DNA from 3 places in the Massilia sp. CCM 8734 genome. Region 3 is predicted to be linked to each of the others. Evidence: predicted binding sites of a transcription regulator. Region 3 holds the regulator's gene; each other region holds the start of a gene.
The links. Region 3 encodes HrcA, which represses chaperone genes, less so after heat shock. Its sites were predicted from a motif close to TTAGCACTCNNNNNNNNNGAGTGCTAA; they were not measured.
Positions count from the first base shown of each region.

Region 1 (6,873 bases), on a different contig from region 3:
GTTCTCGCTCACCGGAAAACCCTTGCTGGCCACGCCGATGGCGGGCGCCAGCACCTGCTTGAACGACATGGTGCCGTAGCGGCTCAGTGCTTCGTGCCAGCCGCGCACGGTGCCGGGCACGCCGACCGAGGCACCGCTGGCGATGGTGGTGTCGAGGTCGCTGTCCTTGCCGTTTTCCTGGAATACGCTGGGACTCACACTGCCTGGCGCCGATTCGCGGTGGTCGACCGTGATCACGCGCTTGTCTTTGGCCAGGTAAATCATCATGAAGCCGCCGCCGCCGATGCCGCAGCTGTAGGGATCGGTCACGCCCAGGGTGGCGGCCGCCGCAACGGCCGCGTCGACCGCGTTGCCGCCCTTGTTCAGGATCGCCATGGCCGACTGCGACGCTTGTTCGCTGATGGTGGCGACCGCGCCGCCGGTGCCGCTGGCCACCGGGGTCCTGGCATGGCCCAGGGGAATGATCAGGACGATGGTGCAGGCGAGGGCGAAGCGGCGGGCGGGGTGGCTCATGTGGATTTATCGGCTTTCGGTGGGAGGTTGGCTGATGGTCAGGCGCACCGCTGACGGCGGGGCCGGCGGCGCACTGGTGGGCCGTGGTGGTGGCGGGGTCGTGGCCAGGGCAATGACCAGGTCGGGCCGCTGCACCGAGATGTAGGTCGGCTCGGCCGGTTCCAGGTCGAACGGTTCTTGGCCGGTGGGAAAGATCAGGGTGAAGTGGTAGACGATCTTGCCGGCCGTGATGCAAAACACGTCGGGCGGGCAGCGGCTGTCGTCGACGCGCTCGAAGCGCAGGACGGTGTCCGGCGCCAGCGTGGTGCTGGTCTGCGGCAACAAGGCAACAGTCTGGTTGTTCTTGTGGTGCATCGGCGCTTCCTTCGGCGGATCCTTCATTGGCGCGGCGGTGCACCCGGTAAATATACAGGCGGCGGCGAACGCGAAAAGCAGCTTGTTCATGATGGGCTCCTCAATAGTGGGAAAGCCGATCATAGATCATATCAATTTCGCCACTGTGTGGCCGCGCAATTGACGAGCCGGCGCGCGCCCGGGCTGCCGCACGCTTGCGTTGCGATGGATAAACGCCGGGCCAGCCGGAGCTGGCCCGTGGGAAATTACGCCTGCGCGATGCTTTCTTGCAGGCGGCGGCGGGTGCGGCGGGTCAGGCCGATCACGGCCAGGCCCAGCGCCAGCATGGCGTAGGTTTCCGGTTCCGGCACGGCGCTGGTGTAGACGGTCAGGGTCGGGTTCAGCAGGGTCAGGCCGGCCAGGGAATCCTGGCTGTGGACGACGCCGTCCGGCGTGGTCCAGCTGGCCGGCGTGGCGAACACGGTCATGCTGCCGTTCAGGGACATGCTCATCTGCGTGAGCATGATGTTGCCCGCGTTGAAGACGAAGGCGTCGTTCCCATTGAGCAGTTTGACCTGGCGGTTGCCGTTGCGGCTCCAGTTGTCGGCGCCGCTGGCGAACAGGCTGACCGAGCCGCGGTTGCTCGCTGTGCCGGCCCCGGCCAGTCCGCCCGGCGGTACGGCGGCGTCGAGCGTGCCGGCGAAGGTGGCGGAAAAGGAATAGCCGGTGATCAGGTAGCCCGACCGCGCGGCAAAGCTCATCTCGCCCGAGTAGTCAGTGCCGTCGGCCTCGCTGCTTTTGACGGCCATGCTGCTGGCAAAATCGCTGAAACGGATGGTCGTCGCGCTGCCGGTGTCGGATACCAGCACGTCGGCCAGGTGCGAATCAGGATTGCTGAAAGTGAAGGTTTTAGCTTCGATGACGGTCGGCGCCGCCGTTGCGGTAGCGGACGCGAAAGCCAGCGCGACTGCACCCATCTGCAATGTAATCAAGTTCATTGGTCCCATTCCTTTTCATGTCATCACATCGATGAACGCCCCACGGCGTTTTCAAGTTGCCATCATAATCGAGGGCTACCCGCACGTCATAGGACAACATTGTAAGAAAGGTATTGGGGCCAACAGGCGCCGCCGGCAGGATCGCGGCGGCCCGGCCTTACGCGTCGAGACTGTCCTGCAGGCGCTTGCGGGTGCCGCGCGTGAGGACGATGACGGCCACGCCGACAGCGAGCATGACGTAGGTTTCCGGTTCCGGCACCGATTGCGAGGCCACGCTGGCGCGCGTGCCGGCCGTGTCGAAGGCACTGCGCGCTTGCTTGTCGAAGCTGGTGCGCACGTCCGGGTAAGCCTGGCGCAGGGTGGGCGTGCTCCAGGCGCTCAGATTGCTGCTGGCAACCACGCTCAGGGCGCTGGCGACATCGTGCTTGTTTTCGCCCAGCACGTCGCCCGGGCGCAGGTGCATGGCGCGGGTGACGTCGGCCAGGCCGCGGCTGGAACGCACGTCGGCCAGTTCGATGCCGGCATGGCTGGCATAGTGTTTGCTCACATTATTCAGGGCAGGGGACTCGATCAGGGCCGGAGCGGCGCCGGCCAGGCCGGGCGCCAGCAGCAGGGCGGCCAGAGGTCGTGTCCATGTTAAGTATTTCATTTGCAGACTACCTATTCATGTTTAGCTGTGAAAAAGGCTGTGACGGCGCGCAGGGCAGCGCTCGGGGCCCAGTATTGCCGCGCTCGCACATCGGCACGGTATGCATGATACGTCAAAGTCGAATTATAAATATGTAATCAAGTGTATTGACTTGTACAAGCTTGATGAATTGTACCGACAAAAAAAATGCCGCCTAGTCTACACCAGGCGGCATCGGCGCGGGGCGCCGGACGTGCACTCTACTCAGATAAATGCGGAAAGTGCCGTTTTCATCTTCTTGAGCGCCGCGCTTTCGATCTGGCGGATGCGCTCGGCCGAGACGCCGAACTCGTCGGCCAGGGCGTGCAGGGTCGCACCCGAGCCGTCGTCGTTGGCCAGCCAGCGCGCTTCGACGATGCGGCGCGAACGGGCGTCGAGCTTGCCCAGCGCGGTTTCCAGGCCTTCGGACTGCAATCGCGTGACCTGTTCGGCTTCGAGCACCTTGGTCGGCTCGGACAGGTCCGACGACAGGTAGGCGATCGGCGAAAACTTGTCGTCTTCGTCGTCGGTCGGCGCTTCGAGCGCGATGTCGCGGCCGGACAGGCGCGTTTCCATCTCGATCACTTCTTCGCGCTTGACGTCGAGCAGCTTGGCCAGCGCATCGATCTGGCTCGGGCTCATGGCGTCGAGCCCCTGCTTGTTGCTGCGCAGGTTGAAGAACAGCTTGCGCTGGGCCTTGGTCGTGGCGACCTTGACCAGGCGCCAGTTCTTCAGGATGTACTCATGCATCTCGGCCTTGATCCAGTGCATCGCGTACGACACCAGGCGCACGCCCTGGTCCGGGTCGAAACGCTTGACCGCTTTCATCAGGCCGATATTGCCTTCCTGGATCAGGTCGGCGTGCGGCAGGCCATAGCCGAGGTAACCGCGCGCGATCGACACCACCAGGCGCAGGTGCGACAGCACCAGCTCTTGCGCGGCGGCCAGGTCGTTGTTCGTTTGCAGGCGCTGGGCCAGGGAAATCTCTTCTTCGTGGGTCAGCATCGGCAGGCGGTTCACCGCCGAGATATAGGCGTCGATATTGCCCAGGTTGCCGGTGAAACCGAGTCCTAAAGCACGATTGCCGGTCGGAACCAATGCGGATTGTGCGGACAACGTCATCATGTATTTCCTCGTAGAGTTCTGTGCTGCATCATCGAATGCCCGGGCCGGAGACGGCTCCGGGGCGACTGTTGCGATCTGATGCCAGCGGTGGCTTCGGGTCTTCCCCGCCATGCAAGTCCCTATATTAGCACTCTCTGCGGAGGAGTGCCAATGTGCAGAATGTATGGCGGTGATAGCGAAATGTTATTACTTAGAGGCAACCATAAATTGGCAAGTTTCACTCTAGTGGAGGACTGGATTTACGCCTTGATACGGATCAAGCAAAGCCTGGGGCGGATCGCCATGTGTTTGCGCCGGCGCAGCCCTTCCATGCCAGGCGCCAGTATCGCGCAACGCGACGCGGGCCTCTGTACGGTCACACACGCTGGCGGCGCGGCGGCGTCGTTGCGTACCCGCGACGGATAAATGCAAATCTAAGAACTTGTATTGACAGGGTGAAAGAATTTCTTTAAAACAATGACATCTCAACATTTTTGAAAGACACCATGACTCCGATCATCATCATTGACGGCGACGACAATAACAACCAACTGAATGGCGGATCGGGGCCGGAGGTGATCAACGGAAAAGGCGGTGACGACTTCCTGTTCGGCGGCGACGGCAACGACACCCTCGACGGCGGCGCCGGCAAGGATATCCTGGACGGCTCCTTCGGCGCCAATACCTACCGCTGGGGGCGTGGCGCCGGCGAGGACATCATCGTCCATGGCGGCCCGCGCGATGCCGGCATGAATGTGCTGCAACTGGGCGAGGGCGTGTCCGCGTCCGACCTGCGCCTGACCCGCTACAACGACGATCTGGTGCTCGCCATCGCCGGTACCGAGGACCGCTTGACCATGCATCGTTTTTTCGGTGAAGACATGTCGTACAACGGCGGCGTGACCTGGGGCTATCCGATCAGCACCATCCGCTTCGCCGACGGCGCCGGCTGGGATATCCAGGCGATCCAGACCAGGCTGCTGATGCAGGACCGCCCCATGCTGGTGCTCGACGACCAGGATAACCAGGTGAATGGTCCGTTTCTCGACGGCGCCGGCGGCAACGACATGCTGTTCGCCCTCGGTCCGTCCGTGCTGCTCGGCGGCAGCGGCAATGATACCCTGTTTGGTTCCCCGTTGAACGATGTGCTGCTTGGCGGCAGCGGCGACGACAGCCTGGTCGGCGGCTTCGGCAACGATTTTCTCGACGGCGGCGCCGGCAACGACCTGCTCCACGGCGAAGGCGGCTACGACACCTACCGCTTCGGTTATGGCAGCGGCCAGGATGCCATCGTCGCGCCCAAGTACGGCCAGGGGGATGTGCTGACCATCGATATGAAGGCCGGGGTCCAGGCCGCTACCCTGACGGTGCTGCGTACCAGCCCGGACAGCCCGGACCTGGTGCTGGAACTGCCGTTGAGCGGCGAGCGCCTGACGGTCAAGGATTATTTCATTGCGCCGCGCACGGTGAGCATTCACTTCGCCGACGGCAGCGTGATGAACAAGTCGATGATCGACATGCGGGCCTACGGCGGCATGCCGGTCAACACGGTCACCGGTACCGACGGCGCCGATTTTCTGAATGGCACCTATGGCAGTGACGTCCTGCGCGGCGGCGCGGGCGACGATACCCTGGCCGGCCAGAACGGCGACGACCTGCTGATCGGCGGCGACGGCAATGACATGCTCGATGTCTTCCAGGGCAACGATGTCGCCGACGGCGGCGCCGGCAACGACCGCATCATGATCGGCGAGGGCAGCGCGACGCTGCTGTTCGGACGCGCCTCCGGTCATGACGAGATGCTCCCGATGTACGGGGGCGGCGGCGTCACCACGGTGCTGCTGGAAGAGGGCATCGGCGCGGCCGATATCGTACTGACCCGCAGCAATGGCGGCCAGGGCCCCGAGTTGCTGATCAACGTGGGCGGCGCGGGAGCCAGCCTGCGGGTGGCCGCCTATTTTCCGCCGATGGACGCGCAAGGGCCTGCCATCGCGCTGCAGTTCGCCGACGGCACCCGCTGGGACAAAGCGTTCATCGACAGTGTGCTGCTGACCGGTAATGAAGAGAATAATGAGATTCGCGGCACCGCCGGCCACGACCGTATCGACGGTCGTGGCGGCAACGACATACTCCATGGCATGCAGGGCAACGACCTGCTGCTGGGCGGCGCCGGCGTCGATGCGCTGCTCGGCGGCGAGGGCGACGATACCCTCAACGGCGGCCAGGGCGACGACTACCTGGACGATAATTTCGGCAACAACACCTATGTGTTCGCGCGCGGCGACGGCCGTGACATGATCTTCAACAATCTCAGGACGCCGGAGCTGCGCTACCACACCATCGCGTTTGCCGATGGCATCCGCCCCGAGGAAGTGCATCTGCAGCGCATCAACCGCGGCGGGGTCGACGACCTGGTGCTGACGGTCGACGGCGCGCCGGGCCAGCAAATCACGCTGCAGGCCTACGTCTGGAACGACCCGATGTACGACACCAATATGCGGTTGAAAGAAATCCGCTTCGCCGACGGCAGCAAGTGGGATGCGGCGGCCATTGCCGAGCGCGTGAACCAGGGCAGCGAGATGAGCGAGACCCTGGTCGGCACCGATGGCAAGGAGACCATTGACGCCAGGGGCGGCGACGATATCGTCGATGCCAAGGGCGGCGACGACACCCTGATCGGCGGACGCGGCAACGACCAGTTGTCCGGCGGCAGCGGCTCCGATACCTATGTGTTCAACCTGGGCGACGGGCGCGACCTGCTGGTCGACACGCGCGAGACCAGCGGCGTGGGCAACACACTGCGCTTCGGCGCCGGCATCACGTCCGCCGACCTGCGCCTGACGCCGATGGGCAACAGTCTCGAGCTCGCCTATGGCAAGCAGGGCGACGTCATCCTGCTCAGCACTGGTGGCGCGCCGGGCACGGAGAGCGCCATCAAGCGCATCGACTTTGCCGACGGCAGTGTCGGCTACCCAAGCGATTACCTCAACCAGGCGCCCCAGCTCAAGCTGGCGCTGGCCGACCAGGCTATGACGCCGGGCAAGTATTTCAAGCTGAGCCTGCCACTGGGCATGTTCAGCGACCCCGACGCGGGCGACGTGCTGAGCCTGATGATGGCGCAAAGCAATGGCCTGGCGCTGCCCGACTGGCTCCATTTCGATGCGGCCAGCGGCATCCTGGAGGGCATGGTCCCGCAGGGCGTGCAGTCCAGCTACCCGCTGCGCGTGACCGCGAAAGACCCGGCCGGGCTGCATGCCA
Region 1 is NZ_WHJI01000019.1:105,746-112,618, forward strand. It holds gene ggt (gamma-glutamyltransferase) at 1-513, opposite strand, end outside; gene F2P46_RS18695 (hypothetical protein) at 520-957, opposite strand; gene F2P46_RS18700 (PEP-CTERM sorting domain-containing protein) at 1,113-1,844, opposite strand; gene F2P46_RS18705 (PEP-CTERM sorting domain-containing protein) at 2,002-2,493, opposite strand; gene rpoH (RNA polymerase sigma factor RpoH) at 2,737-3,636, opposite strand; gene F2P46_RS18715 (putative Ig domain-containing protein) at 4,122-6,873, shown strand, end outside.
Region 1: the regulator HrcA is predicted to act here: its motif matches at 3,761-3,787, upstream of rpoH (RNA polymerase sigma factor RpoH).

Region 2 (6,873 bases), on a different contig from region 3:
CGACCGTGCCATCGCGTTGCTGACCCACGCGCACCGGGTCGAGTTTTACGCGATGGGCAATTCGCGGGTGGTGGCCCTGGATGGCCAGCACAAGTTTTTCCGCTTCCGCATTCCGACCGCCTCGTACGGCGACTCGCACCTGTTTACCCTGGCGGCCGAACTGCTCAAGCCGGGCGACGTGGTCATTGCGATTTCGAACTCGGGGCGCTTGCCCGAGTTGCTGGCGGCCGTGGACGCAGCGCGCGCGGCCGGGGCGGACGTGATTGCGATGACCGGCAGCGGCACGCCGCTGGCCAAGAAGGCCACGGTGTGCCTGGCGGTGGACCATGCCGAGGACAGCACCAGCTTCCTGTCGATGATCTCGCGCATCATGCAACTGCTGCTGATCGATATTCTGTCGGTCGGGATTTCGCTGGGCGCCGATGGCCAGAGCGACGGCGCCAGCGCGCACACGCAGATTTCGCACCTGGGCGGGTAGGGCGCTTAAGCACTTACTTAGGCACCCGGCCCGCCTTCTTACGCTGGCTTACGGTGGCGGGGCGGCCCCGCCTGGAGCGCTGTCGGCTTGTTTGACGATGCGCTCGAGCGGGCGCTTTTCGGCGCGCCATTGGGTCAAGGTCAGCTGGCGGTCGTCGTTGGTGTCGTCGACCAGGATATCGTCGCCGCTGGTGGCGACCAGGAAGGTCTCCCAGCGGTGCGCCGCCTCGTCGCCGTTTTCGATGAACGAGAGGCTCCAGTAGCTTTTACCGCCGATGAGCTTCGTGCCTTCCTCCTCATCGTCGAGTACCGCGCCGTGGGCTTTGCCGCCCGAGGCCTTCTCGATGTGGGCCGACCAGGCTTTGAGTTCCGGCAGCGCCATCAGGGCGTCGATCGCCTGTGCCTTGGTGCGCGCCGTTGTGGGCTTGGGCGTGACCGTGGCCCCGGACGCTGCCGGCGCCAGGTTCTCTTCGTGATGATTGTGGTACAGCGCTGCCCCGGCGGCGACAAAGGCAATCATGGCAAACAACAGTACTGTTTTTTTCGACAATCCGGGCATAGTTGTGGGCGGCAAAACACGTTGATGGAGCGGCCATACTACGCCAAATCTATACGTGCGGCAACATGGTCAACGGCCCAGTCGATGGCATCCTCGAGCCGGTCATTGCCCCAGAACATATCGTCGCCGGCGAAGAACATCGGCGCGCCAAAAATGCCGCGCCGCACGGCTTCCTCGCCCTGGGCGCGCAGCGCCAGCTTGTTCTGTTCCGTGCTGGCGGCGGCCAGCAGGGCGCTTGCGTCGAGGCCGAGCGCGGCGAGGACCTCGCCCACCAGGGCCGGATCGTCGATCTCGCGGTCGCGGGCGAAATTGGCATGCATGATGTGCCGGCAAAAGGCGCCGATCCATGGCTCGCCGGCGCCGAGCAGGGCCACGCGCAGGGGCAGCAGCGCGCGCCGGGGAAAGACACCCGGCTGGGTCCACGGCAAGCCGTATTTGTCGCATTGGCGCTGCATGTCGCGCCACACGTAGGCGCCTTTTTCCTTTTGCAGCACGAAGGGCGACGTGCTCCAGCCCGAGGCCTTGAAGATCGGTCCCAGCAAAAACGGTTTCCACAGCACGCGCACGCCGCGGGCGGCAGCGAGCGCCTCGATGCGCATGGTGGCGAGGTAGCTGTAATTGCTGCCGAAATCAAACCAGAATGCGATCTGCGGATCATGGGTCGTCATGGGGTCTCCTCTGTTCCCCGCCGATGCCAGGCGCCGGGGTGCTTGTTGATCATGCAATATTGGGCTACAGTCGCCTTACCAGCATATATCGGAAGGTTCCCGCCATGCGACACATTCTCACCGCGCTCTCGGTTTGCCTGGCGTGCGCGCTGCCGGCCGTGGTGCGCGCCGACCCGGCCAGGATCCAATTCGCGACCGAAGTGTTTTTCGACAACGGCAGCGCGCGCTTGTCGAGCGACGCGGTGTCGATCCTGGACCAGGTCGCCGGCAAGAGCCGCGAGCTCAGTCCCGAGCTGATCATGGCCATCGGCCATACCGATGCGCTGCCCGGCGAGGCCCTGGCCCAGAGGCTGTCGGTGCGGCGCGCGGAAGCGGTCAAGACCTATTTGGCCGACAAGGGCGTCGAACGCATCCGCATCTATACCGAAGGCAAGGGCAAGCGCATGCCCGTTGCCGATAGCGATACGCGGGAAGGGCGCGCCCGCAACAACCGGGTCGAGGTCCAGCTGGTGGCGCCAACAACGGCCCCGAGCGAACCGTAAACAGGATCGCCAGGCGTAAAAAAGCCTGCAAGGCGCAAACCTTGCAGGCTTTTTATGTGTCGCAGCGGCGCCGCAAGCGAGTCGCTTGCGGCGCGCGGCGGCATTACATCATGCCGTCCATGCCACCCATGCCGCCCATGCCACCCATGCCGCCCATGCCGCCAGCTGGCTTGTCTTCCGCCAGTTCGCATACCATGGCGTCGGTGGTCAGCATCAGGCCGGCGATCGAGGCTGCGTTTTGCAGTGCCGAACGGGTCACTTTTGCTGGATCCAGAACACCCATTTCGACCATGTCGCCGTAGGTGCCGTTCGCTGCGTTGTAGCCGTAGTTGCCGGTGCCGGCCAACACTGCTGCAACGACGACCGACGATTCTTCGCCAGCGTTTTGAACGATCATGCGCAGTGGCTCTTCCATGGCGCGCAGGACAATCTTGATACCGGCGTCCTGGTCAGGATTGTCGCCTTTGACCGTGATGTTGGCACGTGCGCGCAGCAGGGCTACGCCGCCGCCAGGAACGATGCCTTCTTCCACGGCAGCGCGGGTTGCGTGCAGTGCATCTTCAACGCGGGCTTTCTTTTCTTTCATTTCGACTTCGGTGGCTGCGCCAACCTTGATCACTGCAACGCCGCCTGCCAGTTTGGCAACGCGCTCTTGCAGCTTTTCACGGTCGTAGTCCGAGGTCGCTTCTTCGATCTGCACGCGCACTTGCTTGACGCGCGCTTCGATCGCTTCAGCCTGGCCGGCGCCGTCGATGATGATGGTGTTTTCTTTACCCACTTCAACGCGCTTGGCTTGGCCGAGTTCCGCCAGGGTGACTTTTTCGAGCGTCAGGCCGACTTCTTCAGCGATGACCTGGCCGCCGGTCAGGACAGCGATGTCTTCCAGCATGGCCTTGCGACGGTCGCCGAAGCCAGGGGCTTTGACTGCGCAGGTTTTCAGGATGCCGCGGATGTTGTTCACAACCAGGGTAGCCAGTGCTTCGCCTTCGATGTCTTCCGCGATGATCAGCAGTGGACGGCCGGCTTTGGCGACTTGTTCCAGGATCGGCAGCAGATCGCGGATGTTCGAGATCTTTTTGTCGCACAGCAGGACGAACGGGCTGTCCTGGATGGAAACTTGCTTGTCCGGGTTGTTGATGAAGTACGGCGACAGGTAGCCGCGGTCGAACTGCATGCCTTCGACGATGTCGAGTTCGTCGTTCAGCGATTTGCCGTCTTCCACGGTGATCACGCCTTCTTTGCCGACTTTTTCCATCGCTTCAGCGATACGCTCGCCGATCGAGTAGTCCGAGTTGGCCGAGATCGCGCCAACCTGGGCGATTTCTTTGGTGGTGGTGCATGGCTTGGCGATCTTGGCCAGCTCTTCGACGGTGGCGGCAACCGCCTTGTCGATGCCGCGTTTCAGGTCCATTGGGTTCATGCCGGCGGCAACGAACTTCATGCCTTCGCGCACGATGGCTTGTGCCAGCACGGTCGCGGTGGTGGTGCCGTCGCCGGCGTTGTCGCTGGTGCGGGAAGCAACTTCCTTGACCATTTGCGCGCCCATGTTCATGAGCTTGTCTTTGAGTTCGATTTCTTTAGCGACCGAAACACCGTCCTTGGTGACGGTCGGCGCGCCGAACGAGCGCTCGAGCACCACGTTGCGGCCTTTCGGGCCCAGGGTGACTTTAACGGCGTTGGCCAGGATGTTGACGCCTTCAACCATTTTGGCGCGCGCTGCGTCGCCGAATACTACTTCTTTAGCTGCCATGTTTTTTTCTCCGTTGTGCGTAGATGTCTATCGCGTGGAATGCTTAATGAAAGGTCGTGCGCCGGCCGGGAAACCATGTTCCCGACCGAGTCGATCACTTGACCAGAACGGCCATGATGTCTTCTTCGCGCATCACCAGCAGCTCGTCGCCGTCGACTTTGACGGTTTGGCCGGAGTATTTGCCGAACAGGACACGGTCGCCGACTTTGACTTCCAGCGCGCGTACTTTGCCGTCATCCTGGACTTTGCCGTTGCCGACAGCCAAGATTTCGCCTTGATCCGGTTTTTCAGCAGCTGCGTCAGGAATGATGAGGCCGGATGCGGTTTTGGTTTCCTGGTCGAGACGCTTGACGATGACGCGATCGTGCAATGGGCGAAGGTTCATGCAAAACTCCTTAATATTCAGTGGTTTAGTAGCTATTGGTCAGGACCGCCCTAGGCGTTCCCGGTGTTTCAACATGTCTCACGGTGTTGCCGCCGAGACTAGAAAGAGTTGTTAGCACTCTCTACTAACGAGTGCTAATTATAGGGACGGTCCAAGGGTTTTTCAAGGCGTCCTGTTGACTATTTAACAGATGAGCTTGATCTGGCGCAAAGTGCGGAGCCGCCGGCGAGGCCGAAACTGGCGCTATCTCAAGAGGCGCCGGGCCAGCGTTGCGCCGCCCTCGACTTTTGGTGCGTACACGGGCGCGACCGGCGGTTGTGCAGGAGCGGCGCCCGGCGCTTTCGCGGCAGCCTTCTTACATCCCCTTACATCAATCGTCTACCCCTGTTGCTGATTCGGTTGACGGACTTTCGTTCGCACCCCTATAGTTACGGGATGATTTCTGAATTCATCGAACTATCCGAAAAAATCGACCGGCTTGCCGAGTTGACCCTCTCACTGCGCGCCGAGAATACTCAGTTGCGGCAATGGAATACACAGGTGCGCCAGTCGAATGCGCAGCTGTTCGCCGAAAAGGAGGCTTGCCTGGTGCGCCTGAACGAAGTGCAGCGCCGCGTCGAAGCGTTGCTGGCCCAGATGCCCGATCCGAACGGGGTGACCGTGGCCACCGTGGCGACCGCGCCGGCCCCACAGGCCGAGGGCGTGCAATGATCCAGCTCAATGTCACGATCATGGGCAGTTCCTATCGCCTGGTGTGCAAGGAGGGCGAAGAGCGCACCTTGCAGGAAGCGGTCAGTTATCTCGACGGCAAAATGTGCACCTTGCGCGATTCGGGCAAGGTCAAGGGAAATGACCGCATCGCCGTCATGGCCGCGCTCAATATGGCGGCCGAATTCCTGTCGGTGAAAACGCCGCAAGGGCCGCTTGCCGAAATGACGATGTTGGAAGTCAAGCAGAAACTCGGCGAGATGCACACGGTGCTCGACAACGCCCTGACTCCCCAGGAAAATCTGTTCTGAGTTTAATTTTGTTTGACATGACGGCACATCGGAGTAAACTCCGTCTCACCCTGCGGTGTTCGCGATTGCCATATATTCCTTGAACCATTTATGTGCACAGGTTGCGGAATCTTGTTTGATGGGAGTGAGCGTCGCTCGTTCGACGAACCCGAAATTGAACTAACTGCGACCGCCTTGAACCATTAGGTTCAGGATGCCGGTAAAGACGGCACATGCGGGGCACTGATTTTACAAAGCGGTTGCAAGCATTCGGTGCGCAACCGTTTTTTTATGGGCGCGCGCTTTGCTGTGCGACGCCCAAAGCGGAGCAATTGCATGGCTTATTGGCTGATGAAGTCCGAACCGGACGAAGTAAGTATCGACGATGTGCTGGCCGCGCCGCAACAAGCGGTGGCCTGGTTCGGCGTGCGCAATTACCAGGCGCGCAATTTCATGCGCGACGGCATGCGGGTCGGCGACCTGGCCCTGTTTTATCATTCCAGCTGCGCCGAGCCGGGCGTCGCCGGGATTGTCGAAGTGTGCAGCGCCGCCTACCCTGACGCCAGCCAGTTCGACCAGGCCAGCCATTATTACGATCCGAAGGCCACGCTTGAACAGCCGCGCTGGATCAGCGTCGACGTGCGCGCCGTGCGCAAGACACCTCTGTTGAGCCTGAAGCAATTGCGCACCATCCCCGTGCTGGCCGACATGCGCCTGCTGGCCAAGGGCAGCCGCCTGTCGGTCATGCCGGTCGAAGCGCACGAATGGCGGACCATCGAGGCCTTGCTGGAAAAGTAGCGGCCGTCGCATTCGCACGTCCATGCCGCTGAGGCCGCCCCCGGGGCGGCCTCAGCGGGCTCATCCTTAGCGTTGTAGAATACTTGCCAAGGCGAGTCCGCAGGAGGCTTGCCACCAACGCAAGCCTCACCCACCGCACCCATGACGACTGCAACTGCAACGACGGCCACTCCAAGGGGGCGCCGATGGACTGGAGCCTGATCCTGATCCTGCTGGCCATGGGCGCCGCCGGCGGCTTCGCGGCCGGTTTGCTGGGCATCGGCGGCGGCATGGTGCTGGTGCCCTTCATTACGATGATCTACACCGCCGAGCATTTTCCGCCCGACGCGGTGGTGCACATGGCAATCGCCACCTCGCTCGCCACCATCATGTTTACGTCCCTGTCGTCGGTGCGCGCGCATCATGCGCACGGCGCCGTGCTGTGGCCGATCGTGCGCATGCTCACGCCCGGCATCGTGCTCGGTTCCTGGCTCGGGCCGTGGCTGGGCAAGCAGCTCAACACCACCGCGCTGGCGCTGGTGTTCGCCGCCTTCGTGGCGTTTTCGGCCACCCAGATGTTGAGCGGGAAAAAACCCGCCGGCGCGCGCGAGCTGCCCGGCGCGCCCGGCATGTTCGCCGCCGGCGGCGTGTTCGGCGTGGTCTCGGGCGTGGTGGGGGCGGGCGGTGGCTTCATGTCGATTCCGTTCATGACCTGGT
Region 2 is NZ_WHJI01000024.1:3,983-10,855, reverse strand. It holds gene F2P46_RS21115 (glucokinase) at 1-478, shown strand, start outside; gene F2P46_RS21110 (hypothetical protein) at 527-997, opposite strand; gene F2P46_RS21105 (2-hydroxychromene-2-carboxylate isomerase) at 1,075-1,704, opposite strand; gene F2P46_RS21100 (OmpA family protein) at 1,809-2,246, shown strand; gene groL (chaperonin GroEL) at 2,350-3,996, opposite strand; gene groES (co-chaperone GroES) at 4,091-4,381, opposite strand; gene F2P46_RS21085 (hypothetical protein) at 4,817-5,092, shown strand; gene F2P46_RS21080 (cell division protein ZapA) at 5,089-5,400, shown strand; RNA gene ssrS (6S RNA) at 5,445-5,625, shown strand; gene F2P46_RS21070 (EVE domain-containing protein) at 5,716-6,177, shown strand; gene F2P46_RS21065 (sulfite exporter TauE/SafE family protein) at 6,363-6,873, shown strand, end outside.
Region 2: the regulator HrcA is predicted to act here: its motif matches at 4,493-4,519, upstream of groES (co-chaperone GroES).

Region 3 (6,873 bases):
CCCGGCGCCGTGGGCCTTGGGCTGGCCGGCGATCCGCCGCGGCCCCGGGGTGCAGCGCGCAGTGGCCGGCAATGGCGGCGGACGTTCGGCTTTTTATGTGTATCCCGACGACGACCTGGCGGTTATCATCTTGACCAACCTGGCCGGGGGCCGGCCGGACCAGTTGATCGACACCGTGGCCGGTTTTTATGTGCCGGCCCTGCGCAAGAGCGCCGTGCGCTGAACCGCACGCCAGAGAAGCGAAGGCGGCCGCGCCTGTGAGGCCGGAACGGCGCCGCAAGCCGGAACGCAGGTTAGAACGAAAGCCGGGACAAAAAAAAGCCCGCTGTGAAGCGGGCTTGAAATCCAATTCTTTTTGAGGAGAGTTGGAGGAGACAGGTGCAATTATGCTGCGCTACAGCATATCAGGCCAATTTATCTTTGGAATATCAGTTATGCCTTTTGCAAATATCACCTTCACAAGCCCTCGATCGCCTTACTTTTCGCGGCACAGCACGTTGACGTTGGTCACCTCGGCATCGCCCATTTCGCCGATGCCACGGTCCACCGAGCAGACCAGCTTGCCGCCGTCCGGCTGTTGCAGGACCGACACGCCGTAGCTGGTGCCGAAGGCGATCGCACCGCCGAATTTATACGTTTGCGCATCCTTGGCGACGTTGATCCTGTCGCTGCTGCCGTTGATCAGCACCAGGTTTTCGCCGACATACGGCTTGGCCGCGCCATCGGCGCCGACGATCTTGACGTTGCCGCCGATCAGATAGGTGTAGTCCCTGCAAGTAATGGTGACGTTGATGGCAGCCTGGCGCCCGGCGGTGTCTTTGCTGTTGTCCGGGGTGCAGTCCTGGTGCAGCGCGCTGGTTTTCACCTTCACGTCGTACTGCACGCCGTATTCGATGGCGTTAGGAAAGCGGAAGCTGGTGGCCTTGGCATCGACCGGCAGGTCGTTCATGCCGATATTGCTCAGGACCAGGCCAGAGTGCTTCAGATTGACGACTTTGCCTTCGACAGGGAAGGTCGCTTTGCCGCCGCACGCGGCCAGGCCCAGGGCGAGGGTCAGCAGCAGCGAATGGCGCAGGACGGATGACTTCATGAAATTCTCCAGAAAATAGGGCGCCGCCCGCTCGGGGGCGGCCGGGATCAGTTGCAGGTGATGAGGATGTTGTCGACGTCGGTCTTGCCCATGATGCCGATCGCGTTGTCGATGCGGCAGGTCAGGCCGGGCGGCTGCTGCAGCACGCTCAAGCCGTACGCCTGGGTTTCGCCGACTTGGCCAGGCATGGGTACGGGTTTCTTTTCATCGATGGGATCGACCCGCAGGTTGAATGTGCTCTGGTTGGCGCGAATGTTCAGGCGATGGGTGCCGTTGATGATCACCAGCGGCTCGGTGGTCAGGCCAACGATCTTGCCTTTGACATCGTGCGGTTTCAGGGTGCAGCTTACGCCGATCTGGCCGATGCCGTAGGTGCTCGACTTGCCCTTGCCGTTGACCATCTTGCAGGTGGCGTTCGAGGGAATCGATTTGAAGGTAATGTCGTACTCGGTATTGACGGCGATCAGGTCCGGGAACACGAAGCTGCCCGCGAACGGCTCGACCTTCAATTCCGGTCCACCCTTGTTCTGCAGCACCAGGCCGTCGATGGTGACGCCTTCGACGACGCCCCTCAATTGCATGGTGCCATCATCGTCGCCGCCGCAAGCGGCCAGGCTGAGCGCGCACGCAAGTGCCACGGCGGAACGCAGGTACAGATTTTTCATACTTTCTCCAAAACGAATGCGGGTAAGGTGGGGAGGCTGGGCCGCCGATGGGCAGCTTGATATGGACGTCATTTTAGAGCATTTGTCAACGCCGCGGCTCATTGCCTTGTATCGGGGTGTAAGGCCGCCGCCGTGGCGCTCCCGTCCTGGTGCGCGCGCCCGACAGTCCGGTTGATTTTCAGGCTGTGCCTCGCTATGCTGGAAGCGGACCAACTACCGAGAAGAACATGCCGACCACGCCACGCCGCACCTGGCCCAAAGCCATCCTGTTCGACCTGGACGATACGCTGTGGCCGATCGCCCCGGTCATCCTGCAAGCGGAGCAAACCCTGCACGCCTGGCTGCACAGCAACGCGCCCCGGGTGGCCGAGCGCTTCACCATCGACGCCCTGCGCCAGGCGCGCCTGGCCTTGCTGGCGCAGCAGCCCGAATTCGAACTCGACCTGGGCGCCTTGCGCCGCGCCGGCCTGCTGTCGGCCTTCGAAGCGGCCGGCGAAGACGCGGCCAAGGTCGAGCAGGCCATGGTCCATTTCTATGCCGCGCGCAATGCCGTCATCCCCTACGACGACGTGGTGCCCGGCCTGTTGCGCCTGAAAGCCCGCAGCATGCTCGGCTCGGTTACCAATGGCAATGCCGACCTGCAGGCGATCGGCCTGTCGCACCATTTCAAGGTGTCGGTGGCGGCCAGCCAGTTCGGCCGCGCCAAGCCCGACGCCGCAATTTTCCTGGCCGCCTGCGCCGAGCTCGGGGTCGACCCGGCCGACGCGGTGTATGTGGGCGACGATGTGCTGCTCGACGTGCAGGGCGCCCAGCGCGCCGGCCTGCGCGCGGTTTGGCTCAACCGTACCGGCAGCGAGCGCCACCTCGAGCACGGCGTGGCGCCGGACGCCATCTGCCGCAGTTTCGACGAGCTGCTCGACTGGCTCAAGCGCGAGCACGACTGAGGCGCCGAATGCGGCGCATGCGCCGCGCCTGCCACATAAAGCCCCGCCACGCTGGCGAACGTGCATAATAAGCGGATCAGCACTTGTGCTTGGCCTTGTTTTTGTCCTTACCGCCCCTCACCTAGAATCATGCAACTCGATACCCGCGCGCAAACGCTGCTCAAAGCCCTGGTCGAACGGTATATCGCCGACGGCCAGCCGGTGGGGTCGCGCGCGCTGTCGAAAATCTCCGGACTCGACCTCTCGCCCGCCACCATCCGCAACATCATGGCCGACCTGGAAGAGCTCGGCTATGTGGCCAGCCCGCACACCTCGGCCGGCCGCATTCCGACTCCGCGCGGCTACCGCATCTTTGTCGATACCTTGCTGACTGTGCAACACCTCGACGAGCACGCGGTCGACGCGCGCCTGCGCCTGCCGGCCCAGCAGCCGCAAAAGATGATCGCCAATGCGGCGCAGATGCTGTCGTCGCTGTCGCAGTTCGCCGGCGTGGTGCTCAGTCCGCGGCGCGAATCGGTGTTCCAGCAGATCGAATTCTTGCGCCTGTCCGAAAAGCGCATCCTGCTTGTCATTGTCGACCCGCGTGGCGACGTGCAGAACCGCCTGCTGTTGACCGAAGCCGACTACACGCCGGCGCAGCTGGTGCGCTCGGCCAATTACATCAACCAGAATTACGGCGGCCTGTCGTTCGACGACGTGCGCACGCGCCTGACCAAGGAACTGCGCCAGTTGCGCGACGATATGGGCAGCCTGATGCAGGCAGCGGTCGAAGCCGGCAGCGAGGCGATGACCGACCAGTCGGACGACATGGTCATTTCCGGCGAGCGCAACCTGTTGAGCGTGTCGGACCTGTCGTCCAACATGAGTTCGCTGCGCCAGATGTTCGACATGTTCGAGCAAAAGACCGGGCTGATGCAGTTGCTCGATGTGTCGAGCAAGGCGACCGGGGTGCAGATCTTTATCGGCGGCGAGTCGAACCTGGTGCCGATGGATGAAATGAGCGTGGTGACCGCGCCCTACGAGGTCAACGGCAAGATCGTCGGCACCCTGGGCGTGATCGGGCCGACCCGCATGGCGTACGAGCGCGTCATTCCAATCGTCGATATCACCGCCAAGCTGCTCTCGAACGCGCTCAGCCACTCGTGAGCGTAGCGCGGCGCGGCGCAGTAGCTTGGTCGAGGTTCCCCTTAGGTTTTGTGGGGGCAGGCTGGCTTGACGCAGTTGCCGTAGATCGCCAGCGCGTGTTCGGCAATCTTGAAGCCGCGCTCGACCGCCACCTTGTGCTGGCGCGATTCGATCTCGTCGTCGTAGAACTCTTCCACCCTGCCGCAGTCGAGGCACACCAGGTGGTCGTGGTGGGAGCCGGCGTTGAGCTCGAAAATCGCCTTGCCGGTTTCGAAATGGTTGCGGTTGAGCAGGCCCGCTTGCTCGAACTGGGTCAGGACGCGATACACGGTGGCCAGGCCGACATCCATATTATCGGTCAACAAAATCTTGTAAACGTCTTCTGCGGTCAGGTGGCGCACCTCGCTGTTCTGGAAAATCTCGAGGATTTTCAGGCGGGGCAGGGTGGCTTTCAGGCCGCTGGCTTTGAGGTCGCTGGGATTGTTACTCATGTTTGTTACTCGTATATTGGCGTAGTGCTTTATCATATAGCGTTTTAGACGGAGGTGCCTAGGCTTCCGTACAACGATTTGAGGTCATCTATGCCTGTCGATACTGCCGTTTTGCCCCGTTTTAGCCTGCGCGCGCCCCTGATGGCGACCTTGGCCGGGGCCGTCCTGAGCCTGTCCGGCTGCACCATGTTCGGTGGCGCCAAGGATCCCGTGGTCCCGGTCAGCGCCTCGCCCGACGCCGGCGCCCAGACCGTGCAGGCCAGCAAGCTGCAAAAGTTCCTGTGGATCTTCTCGCCGTATCGTCCCGACATTCAGCAAGGTAACTTCATCTCCCAGGAAATGCTGACCCAACTCAAGGTCGGCCAGACCCGCGAGCAGGTCAAGTTTCTTCTCGGCACGCCGCTGCTGACCGACATCTTCCACGCCGACCGCTGGGACTTTCCGTTCTACCTGGCGCGTGGCGATGGCGAGCTGACCAGCAGCCGGGTCACGGTCTACTTCAAGGATAACAAGGTCGAGAAATTCGACGGCGGCAACCTGCCGACCGAGAAAGAATACATCGCGCGCATCGCCGGTCCGTCCAAAGTGGCCGCCAAGCAAGCGCCGAAGCGGGAAGAAGCCGGTTCGGCCTCGATCAAGATCACTAAATAAGTCATTCCATACCAGCGCACCGGTAGCACGAGGGTCGGCACAATGAATCAGATGAAAATTGCAGTAGCGGGCGCCGACGGGCGCATGGGACGGATGCTGGTGGACGCGCTCGCCGCGGCGCCGGACGCCGTGCTGGCCGGCGCGCTCGGCCTGGCCGGCTCGCCCGCCATCGGCCAACTGGTCGGCCCGGCTCCCGGCGTGACGATCGAAGCGGACCTGGGCGCCGGCCTGTCTGGCGCCGATTTCCTGATCGACTTCACCCGCCCCGAAGGCACGCTCAAGCATCTTGCGTATTGCGCCGAGCACGGCATCAAGCTGATCATCGGCACCACCGGTTTCGACGATGCCGGCAAGGCCGCGATTGCCGCCGCCGCCGAAAAAACCGCAATCATGTTCGCTCCGAACATGAGCGTGGGTGTGAACGTCACCCTCAAGCTGCTCGAACTGGCCGCCAAGAGCATGTCCGAGGGCTACGACATCGAAATCATCGAAGCGCACCACCGCCACAAGGTCGATGCGCCGTCCGGCACCGCGCTCAAGATGGGCGAAGTCATCGCCGACGCGCTCGGGCGCGACCTGAAGGAATGCGCCGTCTATGGGCGCGAAGGCGTCACCGGCGAACGCGATCCGTCGACCATCGGCTTTGCCACCATCCGCGGCGGCGACATCATTGGCGACCATACGGTGCTGTTTGCCGGCACCGGCGAGCGCATCGAAATCAGCCACAAGTCGAGCAGTCGCGCCAGCTACGCCAGTGGCGCCCTGCGCGCCTGCCGCTTCCTGGCCGACAAGGCGACCGGTTTGTACGACATGCAGGACGTGCTGGCACTCAAGAACTAAGGCGGCGTCATGCCACCGGTCAATCATTTCAGCATTGCGCGCTACTGGGAACAGGGCGACGCGCTCAGCCACGCGGTGGCGTATGTGCTGATGCTGATGTCGCTGGTGAGCTGGTTTTTCATCCTGTCCAAAGCCTTCAGTACCTGGCGCGTGCGGCGCGCGGCGCCAGCGCTGGACGCCTTCTGGAGCGCCCCCACTCTGCAGGACGGCATCGCGCTGCTGGCCCTGGCCGACCGCGAGCGCATTTATCTGCCGCTGCCGGCGCAAGGGCTGGCCCACCTTGGGGCCGCCGCCACCCTGGCCGGCGCAATGAGCCGCGACGAACAAATCATCCGCGTGCTGCGCCAGGAAATCACGCGCGCCACCCATCGCATCGAAAGCGGACTGACCGTGTTGGCCTCGATCGGCGCGACCGCGCCGTTTGTGGGCCTGCTCGGTACGGTGTGGGGGATTTATCATGCGCTCTCGAATGTGTCCGCCGCCGGCAGCGTGCAGATCGACAAGATCGCCGGACCGGTCGGCGAAGCCTTGATCATGACCGGCTTCGGGCTGGTGGTGGCCATTCCCGCCGTCCTGGCGTATAACGGCTTGAACCGCCTGAACCGGCTCACGTTGGCCGAGCTCGACGGCTTTGCCCACGATTTGCATTCCTACTTCGGCAGATAAGGGGAACGGCATGGCATTCGGCAGCTTCAATCCATCGCGCCAGCAATCGATGATGAGCGATATTAACGTGACCCCGATGGTCGACGTGATGCTGGTGCTGCTCGTCATTTTCATCATGACCGCGCCGATGTTCACGCATGCGGTCAAGCTCGACTTGCCGCGCGCGCAGGCCGGCGCGGTGCAGCTGCAACCGCACACGGTGAGCATCGCCATCGACGCGCAGGGCTTGCTGTACTGGGGCGACGAGCGGGTCGATGCGGCCGGGCTCGACGCGCGCCTGACACAAGCGGCGCGCCAGGCGCCGCAGCCCGAATTGCAGCTGCGCGCAGACAAAAACACCCGTTACGAAGCCGTGGCCCAGGTCATGGCGGCGGCGCAGTCCCGAGGTCTCGGCAAACTGG
Region 3 is NZ_WHJI01000023.1:36,898-43,770, reverse strand. It holds gene F2P46_RS20720 (serine hydrolase domain-containing protein) at 1-223, shown strand, start outside; gene F2P46_RS20715 (hypothetical protein) at 476-1,090, opposite strand; gene F2P46_RS20710 (hypothetical protein) at 1,138-1,755, opposite strand; gene F2P46_RS20705 (HAD family hydrolase) at 1,983-2,699, shown strand; gene hrcA (heat-inducible transcriptional repressor HrcA) at 2,829-3,845, shown strand; gene fur (ferric iron uptake transcriptional regulator) at 3,887-4,315, opposite strand; gene F2P46_RS20690 (outer membrane protein assembly factor BamE) at 4,406-4,966, shown strand; gene dapB (4-hydroxy-tetrahydrodipicolinate reductase) at 5,009-5,806, shown strand; gene F2P46_RS20680 (MotA/TolQ/ExbB proton channel family protein) at 5,816-6,472, shown strand; gene F2P46_RS20675 (biopolymer transporter ExbD) at 6,483-6,873, shown strand, end outside.